One region of the Streptomyces sp. ITFR-6 genome, then DNA from elsewhere that is predicted to be linked to it. Evidence: predicted binding sites of a transcription regulator. Region 1 holds the regulator's gene; each other region holds the start of a gene.
The links. The regulator HrcA, encoded in region 1, represses chaperone genes, less so after heat shock. The targets are predictions, from matches to a motif close to TTNGCACTCNGNNNNNCNGAGTGCNAA.
Positions count from the first base shown of each region.

Region 1 (10,150 bases):
CGCGTCGTCGTCGAGACGCCTATGCACTCCTTCGCCCCGCCGCCGGGCCCCGCGAGCTTCACCGAGTCCGTGTTCACGTCGGTGAGCGGACCGTGGCAGTACCGGTCCGCCAGCTCACTGCTCACCAGGAAAGTGGCCGGCAGGGCACCGACCAGGAGGCACGCCAGGGTCGTACGCGACATCACCCACCAGACCCACGTCCGGCGCACCTGCTCCGTGACCAGCTGCGCGTGCGCGTGCTCATGGGTCAGCTGCTCGGTCGAGAGCGGCAGCCGCAGCACCCAGGCGAGGGTGGCGGCGGCCGTCGGGGACTGCCCGATGCTGAGATGGCTGATCCAGTCGTCGTAACGGGCCCGCGCCGCACCGGTGTGCGTGGGCAGCGGCTCCGCGGGCAGCGGCGGGGTGTGCCGCAGTATCTCGGCGGCCGGCAGCGAGGCCAGGAGCAGCAGCGGGTCCACCTCGCTGCGCCGGGAGCGGACGTTGTTGATGGCGTTGATCAGCTGGACGCCGCCGTTGCTCTGACAGGCGGTGGGCAGGAACACCACCGGAGGCACGGTGCGCTTGCCGGCCCGCCAGTCCAGCGCGTGGGGCGGTAGTTGTTCCGCAGATCCTCCAGCAGTGCCTGGACCCGCAGCTCCAGGTGGAACTGGCGGGACTGCTCGTCGCCCGCCGCCGCGTCGGCCACCCGCCCCGCGACCACAGCGGCCCGGACCCGGATGACCCGCCACGATCCGCTGGGCGAGAACCGGGACCAGCCGTCGGACGGGTACCCGGTACTGGCGGCGGCCAGCGAGGAGGTGGTGGCGAACCATCTGCTGGCCCGCCGCAGCCACAGCAGCGGCGGCGCCGACGTCGTCACCAGCCGCACGACGGCGAGCCCCAGCACCGCGCCCACGGCCACCAGGGCGGTGGGCACCCAGCCGATCTCGCCGAGCAGCACACCGAGCACCGCGATGACGACGGCCCCGAGGAACGTCTCCGGCCGCACCGACTCCCGGAACGTGCCCAGCCAGTTGCGCGGACCGTGCCGGCCGACCCGCCAGCGCAGGGTGCTCAGCTGCTCCAGGATCCGTTCGTCGCGCTCCTCGGGCGAGCCGCCCCCGTCCGGCTCCCGCACCACGGCGGCGGTGGCCTGCTCGATGGCGCCGAGCAGCCGCGAGCGGGGAAAGGCGAAGGGCTTGTACTGCGAGCTGCTCCGGGTCTCCCACGGCTTCTCGGTCAGCGTGCGGACCATGTCGAGGGCCGCCTCGTACGGTGTCCCGCCACGGCCGTCGAGCAGTTTCAGCGGCACCCGGCGCAGCTGGTTCGCGTGGTGGATCTGGCGCACGATCTGCTCGACCCTGGCATCCACGGCGGACGGGACGTCGGCGTCGGCGGCCTGGAGGACCACCAACGGCATCACCGGCCGGTTGTCCCGGTAGCGGTCGATCAGCTGCTGCACGAAGTGGAAGACGGCCGAGGCCGCCTCGTTGTCCGCACTGTCCCGCCATACCTCGCGCGCCATCGCCCCCGTGCCTTCCCTCGCGAAAAGAGCCAGGAAACACTCAATAACCGATGATGCGTTCGAGGCGCAGGGAATTGTAGGGATCAGCCCGGGATTGGCGGGAAGACCCGCCGGACATCAGGCGGGAAGCGTGACGAAATCAATCAATTCCTCGACCCGGCCCAGGAGTTCGGGCTCCAGATCCCGGTAGGAGCGGACCGAGGACAGGATTCGCTGCCAGGCCGCACCGGTGTTTTCCGGCCATCCCAGCGAACGGCACACACCGGTCTTCCAGTCCTGTCCGCGCGGCACCACCGGCCAGCCGCCGATCCCCACGGACGACGGCTTCACCGCCTCCCACACGTCGATGTACGGATGACCGACCACCAGGACGTTCCCGTCCGTCACCTGTGCCGCGATGCGGGACTCCTTGGAGCCCGGCACCAGATGGTCGACCAGCACGCCGAGCCGCGCGTCCGGCCCCGGGGAGAACTCGCGCACGATCGCCGGAAGGTCGTCGATGCCCTCCAGGTACTCGACGACCACGCCCTCGATCCGCAGGTCGTCGCCCCAGACCCGCTCGGCCAGCTCCGCGTCGTGCCGCCCCTCCACGTAGATCCGCCCGGCCCGCGCCACCCGCGCCCGCGCCCCGGGGACCGCCACCGAGCCGGAAGCCGTACGGGCGGGGCGGACGGGACCGCCGGCCGACGGACGTACGAGCGTCACCACCCGGCCCTCCAGCAGGAAGCCGCGCGGCGTCATCGGGAAGACCCGGTGCTTGCCGAACCGGTCCTCCAGGGTCACCGTCGGCCCCTCGGCCGTCTTCTCGCAGCGGATCACCGCACCGCAGAAGCCGGTGACGGCCTCCTCCACGACCAGATCCGGTTCTGCGGGCACCTCGGGGGCGGGGGCGGACTTCTTCCACGGCGGGGTCAGGTCCGGCTGATAGCTGCGCATCGCACGACGATAGGACGCGACGGCCTCACGACACGCCGAAGCGGTGCGCCAACGCGTCGCGCTGTGACCGGACGAACGCGGCGTCCACCACCGCTCCGTGACCCGGCACGTACAGCGCGTCCTCGCCGCCCAGCGCCAGCAGCCGGTCCAGCGCGGTCGGCCAGCGGGAGACCACCGCGTCCGGACCGGCCTGCGGCTCGCCGGACTCCTCGACCAGGTCGCCGCAGAGGACGACCGGGGGCGAGCCGGGCACCAGCACCGCCAGATCGTGCCCGCTGTGCGCGGCGCCCATCTCGGCCAGCACCACCCGGCGGCCGCCGCCGAGGTCGAGCGTCAGCTCCCCGCGCACCTGGTGCCGCGGGACCACCAGTGCCGCCACCGCCTGTGCCGCCTCCCGCTCCGGCACCCCGTGCGTGACCGCCGAGCGGCGCAGCTCTTCCGCCTCCGTCCGCAGCAGCTCCGGCAGTCCGGCCGCCCCGTACACCCGCGCCCCGGCGAAGGCGGCCGTGCCCAGTACATGGTCGAAATGCGGATGGCTCAGTGCGACATGTGTCACGCTCCGGCCGGTCAGCCGGTCGATCTGGTCACGCAGCTCGGCGCCCTCCCGGAGCGTCGAGCCGGTGTCGCAGAGCAGCACCCCGTCCGCTCCGGCCACCAGCGCGGCCGTCGCGTCCCAGCCCGGCAGCCGTCGCCGGCCCGTTCCGCCACCCAACCGCTCCCAGCCGAACTCTTCCCAAGCGACGTCCATGCGGCGACGCTATCGGCAACGACCTGCGCGGTCTCGCGGTAGCGTGGCCGGTCGCCCTTGCTTGGGGCCCACCCCGTCGCCGTACACTGACCGGGGAGACTGCTGGCACTCGAAAGGACAGAGTGCCAGGAGGAGTCCCGGGAACGACCCGAGATCGACCGATGCAGACAGCTGGAGGTGTGCGCGATGCTCAGCGAACGCAGACTCGAAGTGCTGCGCGCCATCGTCCAGGACTATGTCGGCACCGAGGAGCCCGTCGGTTCCAAGGCGCTCACGGAGCGGCACAAGCTGGGGGTCTCCCCGGCCACCGTCCGCAACGACATGGCGGTGCTGGAGGACGAGGGCTTCATCGCCCAGCCCCACACCAGCGCGGGGCGCATCCCGACGGACAAGGGTTACCGGCTCTTCGTCGACCGGCTCGCGGGCGTCAAGCCCCTGTCGTCGCCGGAGCGCAGGGCCATTCAGAATTTCCTCGACGGCGCGGTCGACCTCGACGATGTCGTGGGACGTACCGTACGGCTGCTCGCGCAGCTGACCCGGCAGGTCGCCGTCGTGCAGTACCCCTCGCTGACCCGCTCGACGGTGCGGCATGTGGAACTGCTGCTCCTGGCCCCCGCCCGGCTGATGCTCGTGCTGATCACGGACACCGGCCGGGTCGAACAGCGGCTGGTCGACTGCCAGACGCCGTTCGGTGAGACCTCTCTCGCCGATCTGCGGGCCCGGCTCAACAGCCGGGTGGTGGGACGCCGCTTCGCGGACGTCCCGCAGCTGGTGCAGGACCTGCCGGAATCCTTCGAGAGCGAGGACCGGGCGACCGTGTCCACCGTGCTCTCGATCCTGCTCGAAACCCTCGTCGAGGAGACGGAGGAGCGGCTGATGATCGGCGGCACCTCCAACCTCACCCGCTTCGGGCACGACTTCCCCGTGATGATCCGGCCGGTGCTGGAGGCATTGGAGGAGCAGGTCGTGCTGCTGAAGCTGCTCGGCGAGGCCAAGGACTCGGGCATGACCGTACGAATCGGGCATGAGAACGCCCACGAGGGACTCAACTCCACGTCCGTCGTCGCGGTCGGCTACGGTTCGGGCGACGAGGCAGTCGCCAAACTCGGCGTGGTCGGACCGACCCGCATGGACTACCCCGGAACGATGGGAGCGGTACGCGCAGTGGCACGTTACGTCGGACAGATCCTGGCGGAGTCGTAAGTGGCCACGGACTACTACGCCGTACTCGGCGTGCGCCGCGACGCTTCGCAGGACGAGATCAAGAAGGCATTCCGGCGGCTCGCACGCGAGCTGCACCCGGATGTGAACCCCGATCCGAAGACCCAGGAGCGGTTCAAGGAGATCAACGCCGCTTACGAGGTCCTCTCGGACGCGCAGAAGAAGCAGGTGTACGACCTCGGCGGCGACCCGCTGTCCGCCTCGGGCGGAGGTGGCGCGGGCGGATTCGGACAGGGCGGCTTCGGCAACTTCTCCGACATCATGGACGCGTTCTTCGGCACGGCGTCGCAGCGCGGACCCCGTTCGCGCACCCGGCGCGGCCAGGACGCCATGATCCGGCTGGAGATCGACCTCGCGGAGGCGGCCTTCGGCACCACCAAGGACATCCAGGTCGACACGGCCGTCGTCTGTACGACCTGTAGCGGAGAGGGTGCCGCACCCGGCACCTCGGCCCAGACCTGTGACATGTGCCGGGGCCGCGGCGAGGTCTCCCAGGTCACCCGGTCGTTCCTCGGCCAGGTCATGACCTCGCGGCCCTGCCCGCAGTGCCAGGGCTTCGGCACGGTCGTGCCGACGCCCTGCCCGGAGTGCGCCGGAGACGGCCGCATCCGCTCGCGGCGCACCCTCACCGTGAAGATCCCCGCGGGCGTCGACAACGGCACCCGCATCCAGCTCGCGGGCGAGGGCGAGGTCGGCCCCGGCGGCGGCCCGGCCGGTGACCTCTACGTCGAGATCCACGAGCTGCCGCACGCGGTGTTCCAGCGGCGCGGCGACGATCTGCACTGCACGGTCACCATCCCCATGACGGCGGCGGCCATCGGCACCAAGGTGCCGCTGGAGACGCTCGACGGACTGGAGGAGGTCGACATCAGGCCGGGCACCCAGTCCGGCCAGTCGGTCCCGCTGCACGGGCGCGGCATCACGCACCTGCGGGGCGGCGGTCGCGGCGACCTGATCGTGCACGTCGAGGTGATGACCCCGACGAAGATGGACCCCGAGCAGGAACGCCTCCTGCGGGAGCTGGCGAAACTGCGCGGCGAGGAGCGGCCCACCGGCCAGTTCCAGCCCGGCCAGCAGGGCCTGTTCTCCCGTCTGAAGGACGCCTTCAACGGGCGCTGATCCCACGCGTCACCACCGTACGGGCCTGGATTTCCGGGCCCGTACGGCATTGCGGACATATCGCGGTCACGGGGTGCGCATCACGGGACAGGACGGGCATGACACGATGCCGTCATGCCATCCGCGTTGACCGATCTCTGCCGGTATCCGATCGTGCAGGCCCCGATGGCGGGCGGAGTCTCCTGCCCGCAGCTCGTCGGAGCCGTGGCCGAGGCCGGCGGGCTCGGCTTCCTGGCCGCCGGGTACAAGACGGCGGACGGTATGTACAACGACGTCAAGCAGGTCCGCGGACTGACCGGCCAGCCCTTCGGCGTCAACCTCTTCATGCCGCAGCCCAACCTCGCCGACCCGAGCGCCGTCGACGTCTACCGGCACCAGCTCGCGGGCGAGGCCACCTGGTACGAGACCCCGCTCGGCGAGACCGAGTCCGACGGGGACGACGGCTACGAGGCCAAGCTCGCCATCCTGCTGGAGGACCCGGTCCCGGTCGTCTCCTTCACCTTCGGCTGCCCGACCCGCGACACCCTCGACGCGTTCGCCGCCGTGGGCACGTACACCGTCGTGACGGTCACCACGCCCGAGGAGGCCCAGGCCGCCCAGTGGGCCGGTGCCGACGCGGTCTGCGCCCAGGGCGTCGAGGCGGGCGGCCACCAGTCCACCCACCGCGACGACCCGCAGGCCGAGGGGATCGGCACCGGGCTCCTCAGCCTGGTGGCCCAGGTCCGCGAGACCGTGCAGATCCCGGTCATCGCCGCCGGCGGGCTGATGCGCGGCTCCCAGATCGCGGCGGTGCTCGCGGCCGGGGCCGATGCCGCGCAGCTCGGCACGGCCTTCCTGATCTGCCCGGAGTCCGGCGCCCACCTGCTGCACAAGCAGGCCCTGACCAACCCGCTGTTCGTCCGCACCACCCTGACCCGGGCCTTCTCCGGGCGCCCGGCCCGCGCTCTGGTCAACCGCTTCGTCCGCGAGCACGGGCCGTACGCCCCGGCCGCCTACCCGCAGATCCACCAGCTGACCGCACCGCTGCGCAAGGCGGCGGCCAAGGCCGGGGACGCGCAGGGCATGGCGCTGTGGGCAGGCCAGGGGCACCGGCTGGCACGCGAGCTGACGGCCGGCCGGCTCGTCGCCCTGCTCGTCGAGGAACTGGACGCCGCACGGGCGGCAGTGAGCACAAGGAGTACGCAGTGACGGCACCCGTCTTCGTCGTCGAGGAGATGCCCACGGGGCCCGGATTCGTCCTGGACGGCCCGGAGGGGCGGCACGCCGTCTCGGTCCGGCGCCTGCACGCCGGGGAGGAGGTCGTCCTGACGGACGGCCGGGGCCGCTGGGCACAAGGCGTGGTGTCCGCCGCCGAGGGCAAGGACCGGCTGGTGCTCGGCGGCCTGGAACCGGTCCACGAGGAACCCCGCCCCGGCCTCCGCATCACCGTCGTCCAGGCCCTCCCCAAGGGTGACCGGGGCGAGCTCGCCGTCGAGACGATGACGGAGACCGGCGTCGACGCGATCGTCCCCTGGCAGGCCGGGCGCTGCATCACCCAGTGGAGGGGCGACCGGGGCCTCAAGGCGCTGGCGAAGTGGCGCGGCACGGCCCGCGAGGCCGGCAAGCAGTCGCGCCGGGTGCGGTTCCCCGAGGTGGCGGACGCGATGACGACCAAGCAGGTCGCCGCGTTTCTGGCCACCGCCGACTTCGCGGCCGTACTGCACGAGGACCGCGGCTACCCCGGCGAACCGCTGGCCACCGCGGAGCTGCCGGAAGCGGGCGAGATCGTGCTCGTCGTCGGCCCGGAGGGCGGCGTATCGCCCGAGGAGCTGGCCGCGTTCGCCGCCGCCGGGGCCCGGACCTGCCGGCTCGGGCCGACCGTACTGCGTACGTCCACGGCGGGCACGGCGGCGACGGCCCTGCTGCTCGGCCGCACCGGCCGCTGGTCCTGAATCGGGCCGTTTCCCCGAACCTTGGCCGGTTCTGGCCGCAAGCGGTCTACCGCACCGTCAGGAGCGGTGGGAAGCTGCCCGTATGGGGACATCAAGGGCATGGCGCAATCGAAGGATCCGACGCTTTCCGGCCGTGGTCTGCCTCACCGGCACGGTCGTCGCCGGACTCTCGGCCTGCGACCCGGTCAACGGACTGAACTCCGCGTCCATCGCGGTGACGACCGATCAGACAGCCACCCGCGCGCTGGAGCACGAAGGCGTGCACGTGGACTGGCTGAGCTGCACGGCACGGACCGGCGGCGGCGCGAGCCCCGGCTCCCGGACGGGTTCGTCCACCCCCGTTACCAGCCGGATCGCGGACGTGGACTGCAACGGGCGCACCAAGGAGGGCAAGGACATCAGCCTCGACGGCAAGGTCGACCGGGAGGTCGAAGGCCGGTGCGTCAGCGGTGACATGACCGCGAAGGCGGCCGGGAAGACCGTCTTCCGCGCCACGATGCTCGGCAACTGCGATGCCGCGCCCTCCTCGTCCGCCCCGCCACGGCCCCCGGCGGGCGGCAGCGGGGGAGGCGCCCGGCCGACCGTGACGGTCACGGTGACGGTCACCGAATCGCCGCAGGGCAAGTGAGTGCACGGGACACCGAAGGAGTCGGACTCCGGCCAACTCCGTTTCCACGGCTGCGGCCTCGGCCTAGGGTGATCGCTGTGACACAGCCTTCCTACCTCCGGTATCCCCATGTCCAGGGCGACCTGATCGCCTTCACCGCCGAGGACGACGTCTGGCTCGCGCCGCTCGACGGCGGCCGCGCCTGGCGTGTCAGCGCGGACAACCGCCCCGTGGCCCAGCCGCGGATATCTCCCGACGGCACTCTCGTCGCCTGGACGTCCACCCGGGACGGGGCGCCGGAGGTGCACCTGGCCCCCGTCGACGGTGGCCCCTCCAAGCGGCTGACCTACTGGGGCGACGCGCAGACAGCCGTGCACGGCTGGACTCCGGAGAGCGAGGTACTGGTCCTCAGCACCCAGGGCCAGGTCTCGCTGCGCCGCACCTGGGCCCGCGCCGTACCGGTCGACGGGGGGCCCGCCCGGACCCTGCCGTACGGGCCGGTCGGCTCCCTCGCGTACGGGCCCGGCGTACGGATCCTGCTGCTTTCGGCCACCATGGGGCGCGAGGCCGCCAAGTGGAAGCGCTACCGGGGCGGCACGGCCGGAAAGCTCTGGATCGCGGCCGAGGGGGACCCGGCGGAGTTCGTCCGGGTCCACGAGGAGCTCGACGGCAACATCGAATGCCCGATGTGGGTGGGCGGGCGCATCGCCTTCCTCTCCGACCACGAAGGCGTCGGCGCGCTCTACTCCTCGCTCCCCGACGGCACCGAGCTGCGCCGGCACACCGGCGTCGAGAGCTTCTACGCCCGGCACGCCGCCACCGACGGCACCCGCGTCGTCTACGCCTCCGCCGGTCAACTGTGGCTCCTGGAGAGCCTGGAGAGCGACGGCCCCCGCCGCCTCGACATCCGGCTGGGCGGGCAGCGCGCCGACCTCCAGCCGCACCCCGTGCACGCCGGCAGCCACCTGAGCGCCGCGTCCCCGGACCGTACAGGCCGGGGCAGCGCGGTCGGGTCCCGCGGAGCCGTTCACTGGGTCACCCACCGCGAGGGCCCGGCCCGCGCACTCGCCGTCGAACCCGGCGTACGGGCCAGGCTGCCCCGCACCTTCCAGGCCGACGGCGACCAGCACGTCGTCTGGGTCACCGACGCCGAGGGCGACGACGCGCTGGAGTGCGCCCCCGCCACCGGCACCTCGCCCGACGCCGTGCCGCACCGCCTCGCCGCGGGACGGATCGGCCGGGTCCTCGACCTGGCGCCCGCCCCCGACGGCAGCCGGTTCGCCGTCGCCGCCCACGACGGACGGGTACTGATCGTCGAGCGGGAGAGCGGCGAGGTCCACGAGGTGGACCGCAGCGAGCACGGCGACGCCTCCGGTCTCGTCTTCTCGCCCGACTCCTCCTGGCTCGCCTGGTCGCACCCCGGCCCCGAGCCGCTGAGCCAGCTCAAGCTCGCCCAGCTGGCAGACCTGACGGTCGCGGAGGCGACCCCGCTGCGGTTCCGGGACTTCGCACCCGCCTTCACCCCGGACGGAAAGCACCTGGCCTTCCTCTCCGAGCGCGCCTTCGACCCGGTCTACGACTCACACGTCTTCGACCTGGCCTTCATCGGCGGCTGCCGGCCGCACCTGCTGACGCTCGCCGCGACCACCCCCTCCCCGTTCGGGCCGCAGCTGCACGGCCGCCCGACCGAGCGGGAGAAGAGCGGCGAGGGCGATGACAACCCCACCGCGCTCCCGGTCACCCGCATCGACCTGGACGGCCTCGCGGACCGGATCGTCGCCCTGCCCGTAGAGGCGGGCAGCTACTCCTCGCTGCGGGCCGCGAAGGACGGACTCCTCTGGCTGCGCCACCCGGTCGTCGGGGTCCTCGGCACGAGCGCCGCCACGCCCGACGCCCGCCGCCCCGAGACCGTGCTGGAGCGGTACGACCTGGAGAAGCTGCGCTGCGAGGAACTCGCCTCCGACGTCGCCCGGTTCGCGGTCAGCGGCGACGGCAGGCGGCTGGTGCTGCACAGCCGGGGCGCCCTGCGCGTCGTACCGTCCGACAGTCGCGTCGCGGCGGGCTCCGACGACGACCACGACGGC
Region 1 is NZ_CP134612.1:5,880,996-5,891,145, forward strand. It holds partial or broken gene RLT59_RS26785 (hypothetical protein) at 1-1,504, opposite strand, end outside; gene RLT59_RS26790 (DUF3097 domain-containing protein) at 1,622-2,440, opposite strand; gene RLT59_RS26795 (MBL fold metallo-hydrolase) at 2,466-3,188, opposite strand; gene hrcA (heat-inducible transcriptional repressor HrcA) at 3,375-4,391, shown strand; gene dnaJ (molecular chaperone DnaJ) at 4,392-5,528, shown strand; gene RLT59_RS26810 (nitronate monooxygenase) at 5,643-6,716, shown strand; gene RLT59_RS26815 (16S rRNA (uracil(1498)-N(3))-methyltransferase) at 6,713-7,459, shown strand; gene RLT59_RS26820 (hypothetical protein) at 7,593-8,087, shown strand; gene RLT59_RS26825 (S41 family peptidase) at 8,165-10,150, shown strand, end outside.

Region 2 (10,150 bases), 2.3 Mb from region 1:
GCGGTCCGCAGGTCACGGCCCGCGCAATATATTGGCTGATATGACCGCCCTTCCCCCGGACCCCCCCGACCAGCCCGCCCCGCCCTCTGCCGGACTCTCGGACCGGGACCGCGCGGTGCTGGCCGTGGAGCGGCAGTCATGGACCGGGCCCGGCGCGAAGGAGCGGGCGATCCGGGAGCGGCTCGGCATCTCCCCGACCCGCTACTACCAGCTTCTGAACGCCCTGCTGGACGACCGGCGGGCCCTGGAGGCCGACCCGGTCACGGTGAACCGGCTCCGGCGGGTACGAGAGGCGAGGCGGGGCCGCCGCTGAGGGCCGGGGCGGAGCCCCGGCCGGGCCCTGTGTGGGGCGGAGCCCCGGTCGGGCCCGCGGGCAGGCCACCGCCTATAGGCTCGGACGCATGGGCAGCCACCCGCACACCCCACCCCTGCCGACCCCGACGACCCCCGCCGGACGGGAGGGCCTCGCCGCTCTCCTCGGCCGGCCCGACCGCGCCGTCATCGCGCTCGATTTCGACGGCACCCTCGCAGACATCGTGCCGGACCCCGAACAGGCCCGCGCCCACCCCGGGACCGTCGAGGCGCTCGCCGCACTCGCTCCCCGGGTCGCGTCGATCGCCGTGATCACCGGCCGCCCGGCCGGCGTCGCGGTCCGCTACGGCGGCTTCGCCGGGGTCGCCGGACTGGACCACCTCGTCGTCCTCGGCCACTACGGCGCCGAACGCTGGGACGCCGTCTCCGGCACCGTCCACGCCCCCGCTCCGCACCCCGGTGTCGCCGCCGTGCGGGCCGAACTGCCCGGCTTCCTAGACAGGTTCGACTCCTGGCGCGGTACCTGGATAGAGGAGAAGGGGCAGGCGCTCGCCGTCCACACCCGCCGCGCAGAGGACCCGCAGGCCGCCTTCGAGGCGCTGCGCGGCCCCCTCGGCGAGCTGGCAGCCCGGCACGGCCTGATCGTCGAACCGGGCCGGATGGTCCTGGAGTTGCGGCCCGCCGGCATGGACAAGGGCGTCGCCCTCACCCAGTACGTGCGCGAGACGGGCGCCGAGTCCGTGCTGTACGCGGGTGACGACCTGGGCGACCTGGCCGCGTTCGCCGCCGTGGAGAAGCTCCGCAGCGAGGGCCCCGACGGCACCCCAGGCCTGCTCGTCTGCAGCGGCGAGGCGGAGGTGCCGGAACTGGCCGCGCGCGCCGACCTGTTGCTGCCGGGCCCCGGAGCGGTCGTCGGCTTCCTGTCAGCCCTGGCGCAGCGCCTCTAGCTGGTCCAGGAACCACTGTTGCGGCGGCAGCGCGGTGGCCGCCTCCGCCAGCCGCTCCGTGCGCTCGGCGCGTACGTCGTCCGCCATCGTCAGCGCCTCGTGCAGGGCGTCGGCGGTGGCGGACACGTCGTACGGGTTCACCACGATCGCGTCGTCGCCCAGCTCCTCGTACGCGCCCGCCTCCCGCGACAGCACCAGCGCGCAGCCGTGGTCGGAGACGACCGGGACCTCCTTGGCGACCAGGTTCATGCCGTCCCTGATCGGGTTGACGAGCGCCACGTCGGCCAGCCGGTACGCCGCCAGCGAGCGGGCGAAGTCGTCCTTGACGTGGAGGACGACCGGGGTCCAGTCCGCCGTGCCGTGCTTCGTGTTGATGTCGTCGGCGACGCGCCGCACCTCGGCCGTGTACTCCCGGTACACCGCGAGGTCCTGCCGCGAGGGGTAGGCGAACGCCACGTGGACGACCCGGCCGCGCCACTCGGGCCGTTCGTCGAGCAGCGCCCGGTAGGCGAGCATCCCCCGGACGATGTTCTTGGACAGCTCCGTGCGGTCCACCCGCACGATCGTCTTCCGGCCGGGGCCCACCTGCTCGCGCAGCGCCGCCATCCGCTCGTCCACATCCGGCTCGTGCGCGCGCCGGAGCAGGAAGTCCGCGTCGGCGCCGAGCCCGTGCACGCCGATCCGGGTGCGGCCTGTGCCGCCCAGGATCTCCGTACAGCAGCTGATGAAGCCGTCCGCCCAGCGGCGGGTCAGGAAGGCCGCCCGGTCGGCGCCGAGGACACCGCGCAGCACCTGCTCCGCGATGTCGTCGGGCAGCATCCGGAAGTAGTCGACGGGCGCCCACGGGGTGTGCGAGAAGTGGCCGATGCGCAGGTCGGGGCGGAGCTCGCGGAGCATGCCGGGCACCAGCACCAGGTGGTAGTCCTGCACCAGGACCGCCGCGCCCTCGCCCGCCTCCTCCGCGAGCGCCTCGGCGAAGGCCCGGTTGTAGGTCTCGAAGGACGCCCACTGGCGCCGGAACTCCGCGTCGAAGACGGGCTCCACCGGGGTCTGGTAGAGCAGGTGGTGGATGAACCAGAGCACCGAGTTCGCGATGCCGTTGTACGCGTCGGCGTGCACGTCCGCGTCGATGTCCAGCATCCGTACGCCCGGCTCACCGACCCCGCGCCGCACCGCCTCGCGGTCGCCGTCACCGAGCGCGGCGCAGACCCACATCTTGTCGTCCACCGCGCTCAGCCCCGAGACGAGCCCGCCCCCGCCCCGTTTCGCGTCGAGCGAGCCGTCCTCGCCCACGGTGTACGAGACCGGGCCTCGGTTGGACGCGACAAGAACCTGGGCGGCGGGCTGGGCGGCGGACTGGGGGGCGTGCTCGGAGACCATGCGCGGAATCTAGCCCGATCCCGAACCGTCCAAACGTGCGTGCGGCCGCGGGCCGTCCCGGCCGACGCGTCAGCCGGTACTCAGGCGGCGCGGCGCGAGACGTACTCCTCGATCTCGCGCATCGGCGGCCGCTCCTCGGTGTCCACCGGGTAGGTCTGCGGCACGAAGCCGCTCTCGCCGCGCTCGAACTGCGTCAGCTCGGGGCGCACCAGATGGCCCCGTGAGAGCCGCAGCGAAGCGGTCCGGTAGATGGCCGCCGCCATCCGGCCGAGCGCCCGGCCGTCCTGGTGGCGGTGTTTGCGGACGCCGACATCGACCTGGGCCAGCGCGTCCAGGCCGACCGTGTGCAGGGCGTCGACGAGCAGCCCCAGCTCCACCCCGTAGCCGACCGGGAACGGCAGCTGTTCGAGCAGCGACCGGCGTACGGCGTACTCGCCGCCCAGCGGCTGGACGAAGCCGGCCAGCTGCGGCCAGTGCAGATTGAGCAGCGGCCGTGCCACCAGCTCGGTGACCCGCCCGCCCTGGCCCGCGGTCTCCCCGAGCGGACGGTCGTACATCGCCTTGACGAACTGCACGGAGGGGTCGGTCAGCAGCGGGCCGACGATGCCGGAGACGAAATCGGCCGAGAAGTCCTTCAGGTCCGCGTCGATGAAGCAGACGATGTCACCGCCGGTCACCAGCAGTGACCGCCACAGCACCTCGCCCTTGCCGGGGACGGCCGGCAGCCGGGGCAGGATCGCGTTCCGGTGGATCACCCGGGCGCCCGCCCGGCGGGCGACCTCCGCGGTGTCGTCGGTGGAGCCGGAGTCGATCACCACGAGTTCGTCGACCAGCCGGACCTTCTCCATGAGCTCGCGCCGGATCGTCCGGACGATGTCCCCGACCGTCGCCGCCTCGTTGAGCGCGGGCAGGACGACACTCACGCTCCCCCGGCGCGGGTCGCCGCCCCGGGCGGCCATGAGCTGCTCCAGCGGGCGGTCGGCGCACGACCAGGAACGCCTGGTCAGCCAGCGTTCGACCTCTTCCAGCACGGTCGATACTCCCTGTATGTGATCCATCTCGCGGTTCGGACGACTATCTCAACAGTCCGGTGCTTCGGTTACAGTCTGAACAACGCAGATGGCCGTGGCATGCCGGGGTCCATCCGCCGATAAACGCCTGGATCGATGGTCCAGTGCCATAGCGCTCATCCAGAGGGACAGAGGGAACGGCCCGTTGAAGTCCCGGCAACCATCCCGCCGACCGCGAGGTCAGGTGGGGACGGTGCCAATTCCGTCTTGTGGCGAAATGCGTCACAAGGAAGATGAGGAGAAAGGGCCTCGCCATCATGGCTGTTCAGACTGTTGCAGCAACCACCGAATCTTCCGTGGACCTCGGTCCCGCCGCGGCACTTTCCTGCCGCGAGTGCGGAGAACGATTCCCGCTCGGTCCCCTTTTCGCCTGTGCGACCTGTTTCGGGCCGCTCGAAGTGGCGTACGACCTGCCGACCGGCTCCCCGGACGAGCTGAAGAAGCGCATCGAGGCCGGACCCGACAACATCTGGCGCTACGCGCCGCTGCTGCCGGTGCCCGCCGATGTCGCGGACAAGCCCAACATCAACCCCGGCTTCACCAAGCTGGTCAAGGCCGACAACCTCGCCCGTGAGCTGGGCGTCACCGGCGGCCTGTACGTCAAGGACGACTCCGGCAACCCGACGCACTCCTTCAAGGACCGCGTCGTCGCGATCGCCGTCGAGGCCGCCCGCGCCTTCGGTTTCACCACGCTCTCCTGCTCCTCGACCGGCAACCTGGCCGGTGCGGTGGGCGCCGCCGCGGCCCGCGCCGGTCTGCGCTCGTGCGTGTTCATCCCGCACGACCTGGAGCAGGGCAAGGTCGTCATGGCCGCGGTGTACGGCGGTGAGCTGGTCGGTATCGAGGGCAATTACGACGACGTCAACCGGTTCTGCTCGGAGCTCATCGGAGACCCGCTCGGGGAGGGCTGGGGCTTCGTCAACGTCAACCTCCGCCCGTACTACGGCGAGGGCTCCAAGACGCTCGCGTACGAGATCTGCGAGCAGCTCGGCTGGCGGCTGCCCGACCAGATCGTCATCCCGATCGCCTCCGGCTCGCAGCTCACGAAGATCGACAAGGGCCTCCAGGAGCTGATCAAGCTCGGCCTGGTCGAGGACAAGCCGTACAAGATCTTCGGTGCCCAGGCCGAGGGCTGCTCGCCGGTCTCCGCCGCCTTCAAGGCCGGTCACGACGTGGTCCGCCCGCAGAAGCCGAACACGATCGCCAAGTCCCTCGCCATCGGCAACCCGGCCGACGGCCCCTACGTCCTGGACATCGCCCGCCGTACGGGTGGCGCGGTGGACGACGTGAACGACGAGCAGGTCGTCGACGCGATCAAGCTCCTGGCGCGCACCGAGGGCATCTTCGCCGAGACCGCGGGCGGTGTGACGGTCGGCGTGACGAAGAAGCTGATCGAGGCCGGCCTGCTCGACCCGACGCTCACCACCGTCGTCCTGAACACCGGGGACGGCCTCAAGACGCTGGACGCGGTGGCCGCCACCTCGCAGGCGACGGCGACGATCCGTCCGAGCCTGGACGCTTTCCGCGCCGCCGGCCTCGGCACCGCCGGCTGATCCCACCCGAGACTCCAGGAAGGGCACCCACCATGAGCGTCAAGGTCCGTATCCCCACCATCCTCCGCACCTACACGGGCGGCCAGGCCGAGGTCCCGGCAGAGGGCGCGACCCTCTCCCAGGTCATCGAGTCCCTGGAGAAGGACCACCCGGGCATCGCCGCCCGCGTCCTGGACGACCAGGGCAAGCTGCGCCGCTTCGTCAACGTGTACGTCAACGACGACGACGTGCGCTTCGAAGGCGGCCTGGAAGCGCTCACCCCGGACGGCGCGGGAGTCTCGATCATCCCGGCCGTCGCCGGCGGCTGCTGACCCCGGGGACCCTGGCGGTCCCACTGCGCCGAGTCACCTGGATTGCCCTCTCCGCGACAGAAGCGGAGGGGGCAATTCTGCATGGTTGAGCGCGGTAGAGTGTGGGAAGTCCCCTTCGCTGCCCGTGCCCCCCGCATATGAGAATGCGCCTGGCCACGACAAGATGCAGCCAAAGTACCTGAGCTTCTTGCGCCATAAGTCGCCTTTGCCTGGCCCGACTTGCCCTGGAATCTCATGAATTCCTCATATTCGGGTGATCGGCGCGCCTGAGAATTTTCGTCCGATTGACCTGTTGCAGAGGGCAGTTGGGCAGATACATTCGGCCGCGGTCGACGCGTTCCGGCGCACGCACCCTCTCCTGTCGGAGGGTGGGTTCTGACCCGGGCCCGCGAAGTGCGGTCCTGTGCAAGGGCCAGTAATAGGGGAGTTAGGCATGGCTCAGGGCACCGTCAAGTGGTTCAACGCGGAGAAGGGGTACGGCTTCATCGCGGTCGACGGTGGTGCGGATGTTTTCGTCCACTACAGCGCGATCCAGATGGACGGATACCGCACCCTCGAAGAGGGTCAGCGAGTTGAATTCGAAATCTCGCAGGGCCAGAAGGGGCCGCAGGCGGACATGGTCAAGCTCGCTGTCGGCTGAGCTCGGCGCGGTCGGCCAACGACACTACTCACGCACGGAGGGCCCGTACCCCCAGGGGTACGGGCCCTCCGTGCGTCCCGAGCCACTCCCCGAGAGGGGAGGCGCTTGCACTCTCGGGGGTCGAGTGCTAATCATTGGGCTTAGCACTCTCCGGGTGAGAGTGACAGAAACTTGGACCGGGCCGGTGAGGCCCGCAGGTCTGCCGGGGCAAGGAACCGGCAGACGGCAGGCCGTCCGTCGCGGGCGCCACTCGGTCCGGAGAATCCACCCCTGTCCGGGAGGACCACTTCATATGGCCAAGATCATCGCGTTCGACGAGGAGGCCCGGCGCGGTCTTGAGCGCGGCATGAACCAGCTCGCCGACGCCGTCAAGGTCACCCTCGGCCCCAAGGGCCGCAACGTCGTCCTTGAGAAGAAGTGGGGCGCCCCCACGATCACCAACGATGGTGTTTCCATCGCCAAGGAGATCGAGCTGGAGGACCCGTACGAGAAGATCGGTGCGGAGCTGGTCAAGGAGGTCGCCAAGAAGACGGACGACGTCGCCGGCGACGGTACGACCACCGCCACCGTTCTCGCCCAGGCACTCGTCCGCGAGGGTCTGCGCAACGTGGCCGCGGGTGCCAACCCGATGGCTCTCAAGCGGGGCATCGAGAAGGCCGTCGAGGCCGTCTCCGCCGCCCTCCTGGAGCAGGCCAAGGACGTGGAGACCAAGGAGCAGATCGCTTCGACCGCCTCCATCTCCGCCGCTGACACCCAGATCGGCGAGCTCATCGCCGAGGCCATGGACAAGGTCGGCAAGGAAGGCGTCATCACCGTCGAGGAGTCCCAGACCTTCGGGCTGGAGCTTGAGCTCACCGAGGGTATGCGCTTCGACAAGGGCTACATCTCGGCGTACTTCGCCACGGACATGGAGCGCATGGAGTCGTCCCTCGACGACCCGTACATCCTGATCGTGAACTCGAAGATCAGCAACGTGAAGGACCTCCTTCCGCTGCTGGAGAAGGTCATGCAGTCCGGCAAGCCGCTGCTGATCATCGCTGAGGACGTCGAGGGCGAGGCCCTGTCGACGTTGGTCGTCAACAAGATCCGCGGCACCTTCAAGTCCGTCGCCGTCAAGGCCCCGGGCTTCGGTGACCGCCGCAAGGCCATGCTCGGCGACATCGCCATCCTGACCGGTGGCACCGTCATCTCCGAGGAGGTCGGCCTCAAGCTGGAGAACGCCGGTCTCGACCTGCTCGGCCGCGCCCGCAAGGTCGTCATCACCAAGGACGAGACGACGATCGTCGACGGCGCCGGTGACAGCGACCAGGTCCAGGGCCGCGTCAACCAGATCCGTGCCGAGATCGAGAACTCCGACTCGGACTACGACCGCGAGAAGCTCCAGGAGCGCCTCGCGAAGCTGGCCGGCGGCGTGGCCGTCATCAAGGCCGGTGCCGCCACCGAGGTCGAGCTCAAGGAGCGCAAGCACCGCATCGAGGACGCGGTGCGCAACGCCAAGGCCGCCGTCGAGGAGGGCATCGTCGCCGGTGGTGGCGTGGCTCTGCTCCAGGCCTCGGCCGTCTTCGAGAAGCTGGAGCTCTCGGGTGACGAGGCGACCGGCGCCAACGCCGTCAAGCTGGCGCTGGAGGCCCCGCTCAAGCAGATCGCCGTCAACGGTGGTCTTGAGGGTGGAGTCGTCGTCGAGAAGGTGCGCAACCTGCCGATCGGTCACGGCCTCAACGCCGCGTCCGGCGAGTACGTCGACATGATCGCCGAGGGCATCATCGACCCGGCGAAGGTCACGCGCTCCGCCCTGCAGAACGCCGCGTCCATCGCCGCGCTCTTCCTCACCACAGAGGCCGTCATCGCCGACAAGCCGGAGAAGGCCGCTGCCGCGGGCGCTCCGGGCGGCATGCCGGGCGGTGACATGGACTTCTGATCCTCACGGATCGGTAGCTCCTGCACAGCTGTAACGACACCGGCCCCCGGGGATTCTTCCCCGGGGGCCGGTGTCGTTGCGGGCCCTACGGGGTGAACACCATCTCCGGGAAGCGCGCCGACGGTCCGTCCAGCAGGCAGTCGTCGTGACCGCGCAGCCACCGCCCGAAGAACGACGCCGCGTACGCCCGGCTCGCGGCCGCCGCCCGGTCGGGCCGTACCGTCCCGACCGCCTCGGCCAGTCCGCCGTCCTGCTCCGCGCTCTGCCGGGCCAGCTGCGGCAGCAGCAACTCGGCGTCGGTGTAGGAGGCGTGGCGCGAGCCGGTCAGGGTGACGTCGGCCCGCCAGCCCCGGGTGTTCTTCCAGAACGCCGCCCAGGACGGCTGCTGCCGGTAGTCGCCGGATCCCTCACCGGCCGTCCCCATCAGGAGCAGCGGCCGGTCAAGACCGTCCGTGGCCACCGTGCTCAGCCGGCTGCCGTCCGGCACCTCGCCGCCCACGTAGTCCATCTGCCCGTCCATGTTGATGCCCGCCCTGACCCGCCGGTCGTCGTGCATCGTCTGGGCCGCGGTGAAGCCGCCCGCGGAGTGGCCGAACATGCCGGTCCGCCGCAGATCGAGTACGTTGCCGAAGCGCGTCCGGTTCAGTTCCGGGAGCCGGTCGAGCACGAACCGGGTGTCGGCGACCCGGACGGCCATGATCTTGCGCAGCAGGGCGCTGAGCACGTCCGGATCGCTGGGCGGCGCCCCGTCGAAGATCCGCATGGTGGCGAGGCGCCCGTCGGGGAACTCCACCTCGGTCGCCTCGTAGGTGTGGTCGATCGTGACGACGGTGTACCCGTGGCTCGCCAGATCGTCCACCAGGGCGGTGTTCCAGGTGCGCGGGTCGCCCAGCCTGCCGGAGTACAGCACGACGGGCAGCCGGCCCGCCCGCGCGGCGACCGGGGCGTCGCGGCGGGCGTGGCTGAGCGTGGCGCCCCAGTCGACGGACCCGGGCGCCATCCCCAGGTTCAGGGCGGCGGCCCCCTCCGCTCCGCCGAAGTGCGCGGCGGCCGCGGCCGTCATCTGCGGCTCCCGCCGCCCGGAGCCGCCGGGCGCGGCCGGGTAGCGGACGCTGATCATCAGCTCGCGGCGCGCGGTGGTCCCGGGCAGCCAGGGCTCCGCGCGTGAGGGGTCGACGAGGTGGTGCACGGTGCAGCCGACCTCGAACGGTCCGGTGGGCCGGGGCAGCCGCGCGGTCGGCAGGGTGGCCGGCAGCGCGGTGCGGGTCCGCCGGCCGCCGGCCGCGTAGGACGGGATGGCGCCGGTGGCCGGCAGAGCGGACGCGGCGAGGGCGGCGGTGAGGACCTGCCGGCGGTTGTGAGTGCGAGTACGCGGGACTGCGGACACCTGGGACTGCCCGTTCGGGCGGCGCCGCGCGGCACGGCTCATGTGTCGCGTGGTGCGCGGTACGTGTGCGAACACCTCCACGATGCCCCGCGCGGCCCGCCCCGCGCGTGATACCCAGGTGCTCATTCGGCGGCGTGGCGGCTGGCACCGGGGTAGGGGATGGGGGGCTGCCACGGCGGCCGGTGGGACGAAATTCCGGGTCGGCCACTGAACGCGCGTGGCAGGATCGGGCCCATGCCGATGGACGCGTCGCTGCTCGTAGCCCGGGGGCTGTGGGAGGAACTGGCCGGGGTGCCGGTGTCGTTCGCGCCGACGGGCGGTGTGAGCGTGGTGGTCTCCGAGGAGTCGGGGCTGTGCCCGGCCGGCTGGGTCGGCGTGGTGGCTCTGGGCGGATCAGTGCTCGTGACCGCGCCGGACAGGAGCGCCGCCGCGCTCGTCCGTGACGCGCCGGCCGGGCTGTGGGCGGAAGCCGTCGTGGACGAGGCGCTGGTACGGGAGGCGCTGCCCGTGGCCGGGACGCTCGGACCGGCGGCCCTGTCGTACGTCTCGCCGGAGGGATTCCGGCCGGTGCGGGCCGGTGTGCTGCCGGTGGAGCAACTGCCCGCCGGACAACCGGAGCTGCGGCGGCTGGA
Region 2 is NZ_CP134612.1:3,564,739-3,574,888, reverse strand. It holds gene RLT59_RS16210 (DUF3263 domain-containing protein) at 41-313, shown strand; gene otsB (trehalose-phosphatase) at 402-1,259, shown strand; gene RLT59_RS16200 (alpha,alpha-trehalose-phosphate synthase (UDP-forming)) at 1,236-2,639, opposite strand; gene RLT59_RS16195 (glucosyl-3-phosphoglycerate synthase) at 2,720-3,670, opposite strand; SAM riboswitch class I at 3,823-3,949, shown strand; gene thrC (threonine synthase) at 3,967-5,262, shown strand; gene RLT59_RS16185 (MoaD/ThiS family protein) at 5,295-5,573, shown strand; gene RLT59_RS16180 (cold-shock protein) at 6,007-6,213, shown strand; gene groL (chaperonin GroEL) at 6,506-8,131, shown strand; gene RLT59_RS16170 (alpha/beta hydrolase family protein) at 8,217-9,560, opposite strand; gene RLT59_RS16165 (GNAT family N-acetyltransferase) at 9,753-10,150, shown strand, end outside.
Region 2: the regulator HrcA is predicted to act here: its motif matches at 6,318-6,344, upstream of groL (chaperonin GroEL).

Region 3 (10,150 bases), 2.7 Mb from region 1:
TCTCCCCTCTCTCCGTCCCTCTCCGTCCCAAGCCCTCCGCGCTTAATTTCTATACGCGTATAGTAATGTCTCGACCGAGTGACCGCGAGGGAAGGGGAAGACCGTGAACGACCCGTCACGGCAGATGCGTTGGCTCCTGCTGGTAGCTCTCACCGTGCAGTTCATGGTGGCGCTGGACATGTCGGTGGTGAACGTCGCGCTGCCGGACATGCGCGCCGATCTCGGCTTCACACCGCAGGGGCTCCTGTGGGTCGTGAACGCGTACGCGCTCGCCTTCGGCGGGCTGCTGATGCTCGGCGGGCGGCTCGCCGACCTGCTCGGCAGCCGCCCCGTGCTGATCGGCGGCCTGGTGCTCTTCGGGGCGGCGAGCCTGGCCGGCGGGCTCGCCGGGTCGCCGGGACTGCTGCTGGCCGCGCGGGCGGTACAGGGCGTCGGCGCCGCCGCGCTCGCCCCGGTGGCCTTCGCGCTGATCGCCATCGCCTTCCCGGCCGGACCGGCGCGCTCCCGCGCCCTCGGGCTCTGGGGGATGGCGGGGGCGGCGGGCGGCGCGGTCGGGGTGCTGGCCGGCGGGGTGCTCACGGACGCGGCGGGCTGGCGTGCGGTGATGCTCGTCAACGTGCCCATCGTGGCCTTCGCCCTGTTCGCCTCCCTGCGCATCGGACCGGCCGCGGGACCTGCGGGGCCCGGTGCGCGGCTCGACGTGGCCGGTGCGCTGCTCGCCACCTGCGGTACGACCCTGCTCGTCCTCGGGCTCGTGGGGACCTCGACCCACCCGTGGGGCTCCGCCAGGACCCTCTGCACGCTCGGCGGCGCGGCCCTGCTGCTCGTCGCCTTCGTCGTCGTCGAACAGCGCACCGCGCATCCGCTGCTCCGGCCCGGCCTGCTGAAGGGGCGGCCGGTCCTGACGGCGAACCTGTTCTGCCTGTTGCTCAGCTCCGGTCAGTTCGCCGCGTTCTACTTCGTCTCGCTCTGCCTCCAGCAGGTGCTCGGCTACGGGCCGACCGCGGCCGGAATCGCCTTCCTGCCGTTCAGCGCGGGCGTCGTCGCGGGCTCGGTCATCGCCACCCGTACCGTCGCTGCGCTCGGCACCCGGCGGCTGCTGGCCCTGGGCGGCTCGCTGGCCGCTCTCGGCATCGCCGGGTTCGCGGTCACCGCCCGGACGGACGGCACCTTCCTCACCTTCGTCCTCGGCCCGTCCGTGGTCTCCGCCGTCGGCATCGGCATGTGCTTCGTGCCGCTCGGCACCGCCGCCACGACCGATGTCGCGGCCGGGGAGACCGGAATGGCCTCCGGGCTGCTGAACAGCGCCCGGCAGGTGGGCGGCTCGCTGGGGCTCGCGGTCCTGGTGACGGTCGCCGCGCAGGTCAGCGGGGACTCCAGCCGGCGGGCCGACCTGGTCTCCGGATACGCGACGGCCTTCTGGGCCGCCGCCGGGCTGCTCGCGGCGGGCACGCTGGCGGCGCTGCTCCTGCTCCCGCGCGACCGGGGGGCCGGGGCGGCGGCCACGGCCGGAACCGGGGCGGCGACCGCCCCCGTAACCGGCCCGGCGGGCGTACCGGTGGCAGGTCCGGAAGACCTCCGGAAGCATTCCACCGGAGACGTCGATCCGGCCGTGCCCGGCCGATGAGTTCCGGGCCCGGGACCGGTCTACCCTGCACGACCGTCCGCACCACCGTGCGAGGAGAACGCCATGCAGAAGGTCACCACGTTCCTCTGGTTCGACCACAACCAGGCAGAGGAGGCCGCGGACCACTACATCTCGGTCGTCGGCGGTGACTCCCGCGTCCTGGACGTGACCCGCTGGACCCCGGCGCCACCCGGCGAGGCGGGCGCCGTGATGACCGTGCGTTTCCAGCTGGAGGGCACGGAGTACATCGCGTTCAACGGCGGCCCCGAGTTCCCCTTCACCGAGGCCGTGTCCCTCTCCGTCGAATGCTCCTCCCAGGAGGAGGCGGACCGGCTGTGGGACGCGCTCACGGCGGACGGCGGACAGGAGAGCCAGTGCGGCTGGCTCAAGGACAAATTCGGCGTCTCCTGGCAGATCGTCCCGCCCGGCCTCGGTGACGCCCTGACCGACCCGGACCCGGAGAAGGCGGCCCGCGCCATGAAAACGATGCTCGGCATGAAGCGGCTCGACATCGAGGCCCTGCGCAACGCCTGAACCCCGGTCCCGAGGGCTGTCCGGGCAGCGCGCACTCGGTAGGGTCTCGGCCATGTCCCGCCGTTCAGCGCTGCCCCCGCCCCCGCCGCCCGTGGAGATACGCACCTGGCCCGACCGGGGTGCGCTGCTCACCGACCGGGCCCTCGTTCTGCGCGAGTTGGTGAAGATGCACCTGGGTCCTGGGCGGCTCGGGCTGCTGTGGCTCTGGGGTGCGCTCGGCGAGCTCGGCTGGTCGCTGATCGGCACGGCGTTCATCTCCTTCGAGGAGTCCTACGACGTCTTCAGCGCCCTCTCCGACGTGGTCCTCCTCGCCCTGGGCACGGGCGCCCTGGTGCCGGCCGTCATCCTGGTCCTCGTCGGGCTGCGCCGGGACATCCGGCTCCGCCGACTGCTCGTGGAGTGGGGCGAGTTGGACCGCGATCCGGGGGGTGACCGCGCGCTCCGGATGCCGGGGACGAGCCTGGTCTGGCTGCTGCTCTCCTTCGTGCTGTGCGCGGGCGGGCTGTTCACCTGCGTCGCCGTTCCGGCCGGTGCGACCCGCGGGGACGACACGTACGGACTGGTCGCCCTCGGCATGGGGCTCGGCCTGATCGGCTGGCTCGTCGGGCTGATCGGCGTCACCAAGGCGCTCCTGCACCGGCGTTGGGTCGTCCGGGTGCTGATCGGCGCGCCCACACCCGGCGCGCTGATCTCCTCCGGGGGCGGCGCGCACCGCTGACTCCGGTCCTATCCTTGGCGCGTACGCGAAGGACTCTGGGGGAGGGCGTGTCATGGAGTGGTACTGGTGATTGCTGATCATCTTCTGGACGGGCGGATTCGGCTGGCTGGTCGACAACGCCCGTACGGCGCTGCGCAACCGGCATGAACGCAGGCTGGAACTGCTGGAGGCCGGCAAGCGGGAACGGCTGGCCGTCGAGGCGGCGAACAAGCCACCGGAGCCGGTCTGCGGCTGCACGCACCACCTCGCCAAGCACGACAAGCAGGGCAAGTGCCATGAGCTGGTCGAGGTGCCGACCGCCTGGGACGAGCAGAAGAAGCCGGTCCGCTTCGAGTCGGGCGGGTGCAACTGCCAGCAGTACGTGGGCCCGCAGCCGCCTCTCGCAGGTGTACGCGGACGAGCTGACCGACCTCGGGTAGAGCTTCCCCCAAGCGCCGCCGTCGCTACCGGTGGCCGGCCTCCGGGCCGGTCACCGGGTGGCCGATCAGCATCGTCGGCGCGTCCGCGACCCGGGTCAGGAAGACGGTGGCCCGGTTGGGGCCCTGGAGCTTCATCTTCCGGCGCAGCTCCTCCGGTTCGACCGGCGAGCCGCGCTTCTTGACCGTCAGGACGCCGACCTTCCGCTCCCGCAGCAGCGCCTTCAGCCGCTTCATGTTGAACGGCAGCTGATCGGTGATCTCGTACCCGGCGGCGTACGGGGAGTCGTACAGCTCGTCGCTCGTGACGTACGCGATCATCTCGTCGATCAGCCGGCCGCCGCACCGGTCCACGATGTCCGCGACCAGGTGGGCCCGGATCACCGCGCCGTCCGGCTCGTACAGATACCGGCCGACCGGCCCGACCGGCGGGGCGGGCAGCGCGGCCGGGGCCGCCAGGGTGGCCCCCGAGGGGAGCAGGGTGGCGCGGTAGGCGCCCGCCTCGAAGCCCTCCCCGAACCAGAGCACCGCCTCCTTCACGTCACCGCCGTCCGAGATCCACTCGGCCTCCGCCTGCGGGCCGATCGCCTCGTGCGGGACGCCGGGGGCGATCTTCAGCGCCGCCCTCGGGGCCTTCAGCGCGGCGGCGGTCGCCCAGGACAGCGGCGGGGAGTAGGCCTCCGGGTCGAAGATCCGGCCCCGGCCGCCCCGGCGGGCCGGGTCGACGAACACCGCGTCGTAGGGCGAGGTGTCGATCTCCGTGACATCGGCGCACCGCACCTCGATCAGCGCGTCCAGGCCGAGCGCGGCGGCGTTGGCCCTGGCCACCTCCGCGGTCAGCGGGTCGCGGTCCACGGCGAGGACGGAGATCCCGGCGCGGGCCAGCGCGACGGCGTCGCCGCCGATCCCGCAGCAGAGGTCTGCGACGCTGCGGACCCCGGCGCCCGCGAAGCGTCCGGCGCGGTGGGCCGCCACCGAGGTACGGGTGGCCTGCTCCACCCCGTTCGGCGTGAAGAACATCCGGTGCGCGTCCTCGGCGACGAACTTCGCGACCGCCCGCTGCCGCAGCCGTGCCTGCCCGAGCGCCGCGGAGACCAGGCCGGCCGGGTGGGTGCGGCGCAGCCGGGTGGCGGTGGCGAGTTCGGTGGCCGGGTCGTACGAGCGCAGCCCGGCCAGTAGCTCGGCACCCTCCGGGGTGCGCAGGGCCAGGAAGCCGGCGAGGGGGTCGGGGGCGACGGACGGATCGGGGCCGTCGGTCGGGGCGAGAGCGTTCACCTGCCCCATTGTGAGCCAACCGGTTGTGAGCCAGCCGGTTGTGAGCCAGCCGGGGGACCGTGCGGGTCCGGCGGCGGTGTCGGCCCGGGAGCCCGATGACGTACTGGCAGTATGCGGCGCCATGCAGCTTGTACGACAAAAAGAAGAATTCATCATGAAGAGGCGCAGAACCGGACAGGTGGAACAGGGGCAGGGCGGAACCGGACGCGCCCGGGGATACCTGCGGCGTCGGCCCGGTTACGCGGTCCTGGCCGCGCTCCTGGTCGCCGCGGTCGGCTCCGGCTGCGCGGCCGGGACCGACAGCCGTACCGACGTAGGAGCCGGACAGGGGGCCAAGGCCCTCGCCGGGCGGCCGGGCAGTCAGGCCGGGAACGCGGGGGCGGCGGGCACCCGCGCCGCGCAGGCCGAGAAGGCGCGCCTCGCCCAGGCCGCCCGCGCGGTCGCCGCCAAGAAGTGGGGGCTGGCGAGCACTCCGCTGGCCGCGCCCGTCCCGCCCGCCGTGAAGCCGCACATCACCACTCGCAAGGGCTTCGAGGTCGAGGGCGGCGACGACTCGCTGCCGCCGGTCTTCACCACGGTCCCGACCGACAAGAAGATCGTCTTCCTGACGATGGACGACGGGGACGACAAGGACCCCGAGCTGCTGCGGATGATGTCGGACCTGAACATCCCGTACAGCGCCTTCCTCAGCGACTACCTGGTGCGCGACGACTACGGGTACTTCAAGGACGCGCAGGCCCGGGGCGTCGCCATCAACAACCACACGCTCAACCACCGCTACCTGCCCGGTCTCTCCTACGACGTGCAGAAGCAGGAGATCTGCGACCAGCAGGACATCCTCCAGAAGCAGTACGGCGAGCGCCCCCGGCTGTTCCGGCCGCCGTACGGCAACTACAACGGCGACACCCTGCGGATCGCCAAGTCCTGCGGCATCACCGCCGTGCCCCTGTGGTCGGAGGAGGTGTTCCCCGACCGCATGGAGTGGCGGGAGGAGGACCAGGACCTGCACCCCGGGGACATCATCCTCACCCACTTCCGCGGCAAGAAGGACTGGAAGGGCTCCATGCCCGACATGGTCCGGGCCGTTATGAAGGTCATCACGGACAAGGGATACGCCGTGGCCCGGCTGGAGGACTACGTATGAGAAGCGCGCACCGGCTGCTGGCCGGACTGCTGGCCGCCGGTGCGCTCCTGACCGCCACCACCGGCTGTGCGCAGTCGGTGGACCCGATCGAACGGCTCGGCCGCAAGGCCGCGCAGCGGGTGAACCCGCCACCGAGCCGGGCGGCGGCGCGGCCGGCGGGCGCGCGCGCCACGGAGCTGGCGCGGGGTGACCGCAGGGCGCCGGGGGCGCTGGTCGTCGTCTCCTGCGGACGTCCGCCCCGGCCGGGGCACACCGTGTCGTCCGCCGGCGGGATCCGGCACGGACGCCACGAGGGGCGTGAATTGGCACTCCGCTTGACCGAGTGCTAATCGCGGTCATAGTCTCAGTGCTGGCACTCCCCACTGGAGAGTGCCAGCAGTACTGTGCGACCGGCAGGTCCGGCACCCGCGACGACGGGCCCACCTGGTCGCCACCCAAAGACTGTTAACCCCGTGAGATCTCCGAAGGGGGAGACCGGATCGTGTCGACCGCCAGCACCAAGGTTGCGATCAAGCCGCTTGAGGACCGCATTGTGGTCCAGCCGCTCGACGCCGAGCAGACCACGGCCTCCGGCCTGGTCATTCCCGACACCGCCAAGGAGAAGCCCCAGGAGGGCGTCGTCCTGGCCGTGGGCCCGGGCCGCTTCGAGAACGGCGAGCGCCTTCCGCTCGACGTCAAGACCGGTGACATCGTGCTGTACAGCAAGTACGGCGGCACCGAGGTGAAGTACAACGGCGAGGAGTACCTCGTCCTCTCGGCCCGCGACGTGCTCGCGATCATCGAGAAGTAATTCACCCAACGTTTGCTTCTGTTCTGCGCCCCTGGCCCCCTGCGACATAACTAGCCGGGCGGCGAGGGGCGCAGTTCTTGTTTTTGAGAGGACAGTTCAGCTCCATGGCGAAGATCCTGAAGTTCGACGAGGACGCCCGTCGCGCCCTTGAGCGCGGCGTCAACAAGCTTGCCGACACGGTGAAGGTGACGATCGGCCCCAAGGGCCGCAACGTCGTCATCGACAAGAAGTTCGGTGCGCCCACCATCACCAACGACGGTGTCACCATCGCGCGCGAGGTCGAGCTCGACGACCCGTACGAGAACCTCGGTGCCCAGCTGGTGAAGGAGGTGGCGACCAAGACCAACGACGTAGCGGGTGACGGTACGACCACCGCCACCGTGCTCGCCCAGGCGCTCGTCCGCGAAGGCCTGCGCAACGTGGCCGCGGGTGCGTCCCCGGCCGCCCTGAAGAAGGGCATCGACGCCGCGGTCAAGGCCGTGTCCGAGGAGCTCCTCGCGACGGCCCGCCCGATCGACGACAAGTCCGACATCGCCGCCGTGGCCGCGCTCTCCGCGCAGGACAGCCAGGTCGGCGACCTCATCGCGGACGCGATGGACAAGGTCGGCAAGGACGGTGTCATCACCGTCGAGGAGTCCAACACCTTCGGCCTGGACCTTGAGTTCACCGAGGGCATGGCCTTCGACAAGGGCTACCTGTCCCCGTACATGGTGACCGACCAGGAGCGTATGGAGGCCGTCCTCGACGACCCGTACATCCTGATCCACCAGGGCAAGATCGGCTCGATCCAGGAGCTGCTGCCGCTTCTGGAGAAGGTCATCCAGGCCGGTGCCTCGAAGCCGCTGCTGATCATCGCCGAGGACGTCGAGGGCGAGGCCCTGTCGACCCTGGTCGTCAACAAGATCCGTGGCACCTTCAACGCCGTCGCGGTGAAGGCCCCCGGCTTCGGTGACCGCCGCAAGGCCATGCTCGGTGACATCGCCACCCTCACCGGTGCGACCGTCATCGCCGAGGAGGTCGGCCTCAAGCTCGACCAGGCCGGTCTGGACGTGCTGGGCACCGCCCGCCGCGTGACCGTCTCCAAGGACGACACCACCATCGTCGACGGTGGCGGCAAGTCCGACGAGGTCACCGGCCGCGTCAATCAGATCAAGGCCGAGATCGAGTCCACGGACTCGGACTGGGACCGCGAGAAGCTCCAGGAGCGCCTGGCGAAGCTGGCCGGCGGGGTCTGCGTGATCCGCGTCGGTGCGGCCACCGAGGTGGAGCTCAAGGAGAAGAAGCACCGTCTGGAGGACGCCATCTCCGCGACCCGCGCCGCGGTCGAGGAGGGCATCGTCTCCGGTGGTGGCTCCGCTCTGGTCCACGCCGTCAAGGTCCTTGAGGGCAACCTCGGCAAGACCGGCGACGAGGCCACCGGTGTCGCGGTCGTGCGCCGCGCCGCCGTCGAGCCGCTCCGCTGGATCGCGGAGAACGCGGGCCTTGAGGGCTACGTCATCACCTCGAAGGTCTCCGAGCTCGACAAGGGCCAGGGCTTCAACGCCGCGACCGGCGAGTACGGCGACCTGGTCAAGGCCGGCGTCATCGACCCGGTCAAGGTCACCCGCTCCGCCCTGGAGAACGCCGCGTCCATCGCGTCGCTGCTGCTCACGACCGAGACCCTGGTCGTCGAGAAGCCGGCCGAGGAAGAGGCCGAGGCCGGTCACGGCCACGGTCACTCCCACTAACGCGTAGCTCTCCGCGCAAGCGGTATGGCCCGGCCCCCGCGAGGGGGCCGGGCCTTTCGCGTGCCGGGGCAAATTCGGCAATCGCCGGAGGGGCTTGATTTTGCCCGGTGATCCCGGATGCGCCGGAGGAGCTTGAGGTCACGCCGAGCGCGGGAGCGCGTCTCCGTGGACCGGGTCCGCGAAGGGGCGGCCGTTCGCGAAGTGTTGCAGCTCGTCCAGCGCCTGGTCCGCCATCCGGTGCAGCTCGTTGCCGAGCGAGCCCGCGATGTGCGGGGTCAGCAGCACGTTCGGCAGGTCGAAGAGCGGTGAGGACTCGGGCGGCAGGTCGGGATCCGTCACGTCCAGGACGGCGTGCAGCCGTCCCCGTACCAGCTCCGTGACCAGGGCCGGCTCGTCGATCAGCGAACCGCGTGCGGTGTTGATGAGGGTGGAGCCGTCCGCCATGGCCGCCAGTTGCGCGGCGCCGATCAGCCGGCGGGTGGCCGGCAGCTCCGGCGCGTGGACGGAGACGATCCCGCTGCGGGCACAGAGCTCGTCGAGGGGGACCGGCTCCGCACCGAGCCGGGTGGCGGCGGCCGGTTCCAGGTACGGGTCGTACAGCAGGACCTCGAAGTCGAACGGCCGCAGCAGCTCGATGACCCGGCGGCCGGTCCGGGACGCGCCGACGATGCCCACCGTGCGGCCGTGGTTGCCCCAGCCGTCGAGCTCCTCGCGCCAGTCGTGCGCGGCGCGCAGCTCCCGGTAGCGGCGGGCGCTGCCCAGCACGTTCTTGCCCGCGAAGAGGATCGCGGCCAGCGTGTACTCGGCCACCGGCCGGGCGTTCGCGCCGGCCACGGAGGTGACCTGGATGCCCCGCTCCCAGCACGCGTCCGTGATGTGGTGCTTGACGCTGCCCGCGGCGTGGACGACCGCCCGCAGCCGGGGCGCGGCCGCGAGGACGGCCTCGGTGAGCACGGGCGCGCCCCAGCAGGTCAGCAGGACCTCGGCCTCGGCCAGCGCGGCGGCGACCTGCGGGGACGGGTCGGCCAACTGGTGGGCGACCAGATCCGGATCGGTGCGGACGAGGCCGGTCAGCCGGTCCCGGTGAGCGGGCGTCAGCAGCCGTTCTGCGATCCCCGGTCCCATCGCCAGGAGCGCGGCGGGCCGGGTGTCAGTGGTGTGGTGCATGGTGGAACTCGGGCTCCTCGGATGTCACTTGACGCTGCCGGCGGTGAGACCGGCCTTCCAGTGACGTTGCAGGGTGATGAAGGCGATGATCAGCGGAGCGACGGCGAGGAGGGATCCGGTGACGACCATCGGATAGAAGCTGGGGTCGGCGTTGGCGGTGCTGTGCCAGTTGTAGAGGCCGAGGCTCAGCGGGTAGAGCTTCTTGTCCGAGAGCATGACCAGGGGGAGGAAGAAGTTGTTCCAGATCGCGGTGAACTGGAAGAGGAAGACGGTCACGAACCCCGGCATGACCATGCGCAGACCCACCGACCAGAACGTGCGCATCTCGCCCGCCCCGTCGATCCGGGCCGCTTCCAGGACCTCGTCCGGTATGTAGCCGGCGCTGAAGATCCGGGAGAGGTACACGCCGAACGGGTTCACCAGGGACGGGATCAGGACCGCCCAGTAGGTGTTGACGGTTCCGGTCTTCACCGCCAGCAGGTAGAGCGGCAGGGACAGCGCGGTGGAGGGCAGCAGCACACCGAGCAGGACGAGCGCGAACAGCTTCTCCTTCCCCCGGAAGCGGTACTTGTCGAAGGCGTACCCCGCGGCGACGCTGACCAGCGAGCAGCCGAGCGCCCCGATGCCCGCGTACAGCAGGGAGTTGCCGTACCAGCGGAAGTAGACGCCGTCCTGGTACGTGGACAGGGCGGAGAGGTTGCCGCCGAGGTTGAAGCCCTCGAAGGAGAAGACGTCACCGCCCAGCAGGTTCC
Region 3 is NZ_CP134612.1:3,156,098-3,166,247, reverse strand. It holds gene RLT59_RS14045 (MFS transporter) at 125-1,627, shown strand; gene RLT59_RS14040 (VOC family protein) at 1,691-2,161, shown strand; gene RLT59_RS14035 (hypothetical protein) at 2,214-2,879, shown strand; partial or broken gene RLT59_RS14030 (hypothetical protein) at 2,950-3,298, shown strand; gene RLT59_RS14025 (THUMP-like domain-containing protein) at 3,323-4,579, opposite strand; gene RLT59_RS14020 (polysaccharide deacetylase family protein) at 4,725-5,714, shown strand; gene RLT59_RS14015 (hypothetical protein) at 5,711-6,043, shown strand; gene groES (co-chaperone GroES) at 6,196-6,504, shown strand; gene groL (chaperonin GroEL) at 6,609-8,231, shown strand; gene RLT59_RS14000 (hydroxyacid dehydrogenase) at 8,370-9,398, opposite strand; gene RLT59_RS13995 (carbohydrate ABC transporter permease) at 9,423-10,150, opposite strand, start outside.
Region 3: the regulator HrcA is predicted to act here: its motif matches at 6,064-6,090, upstream of groES (co-chaperone GroES).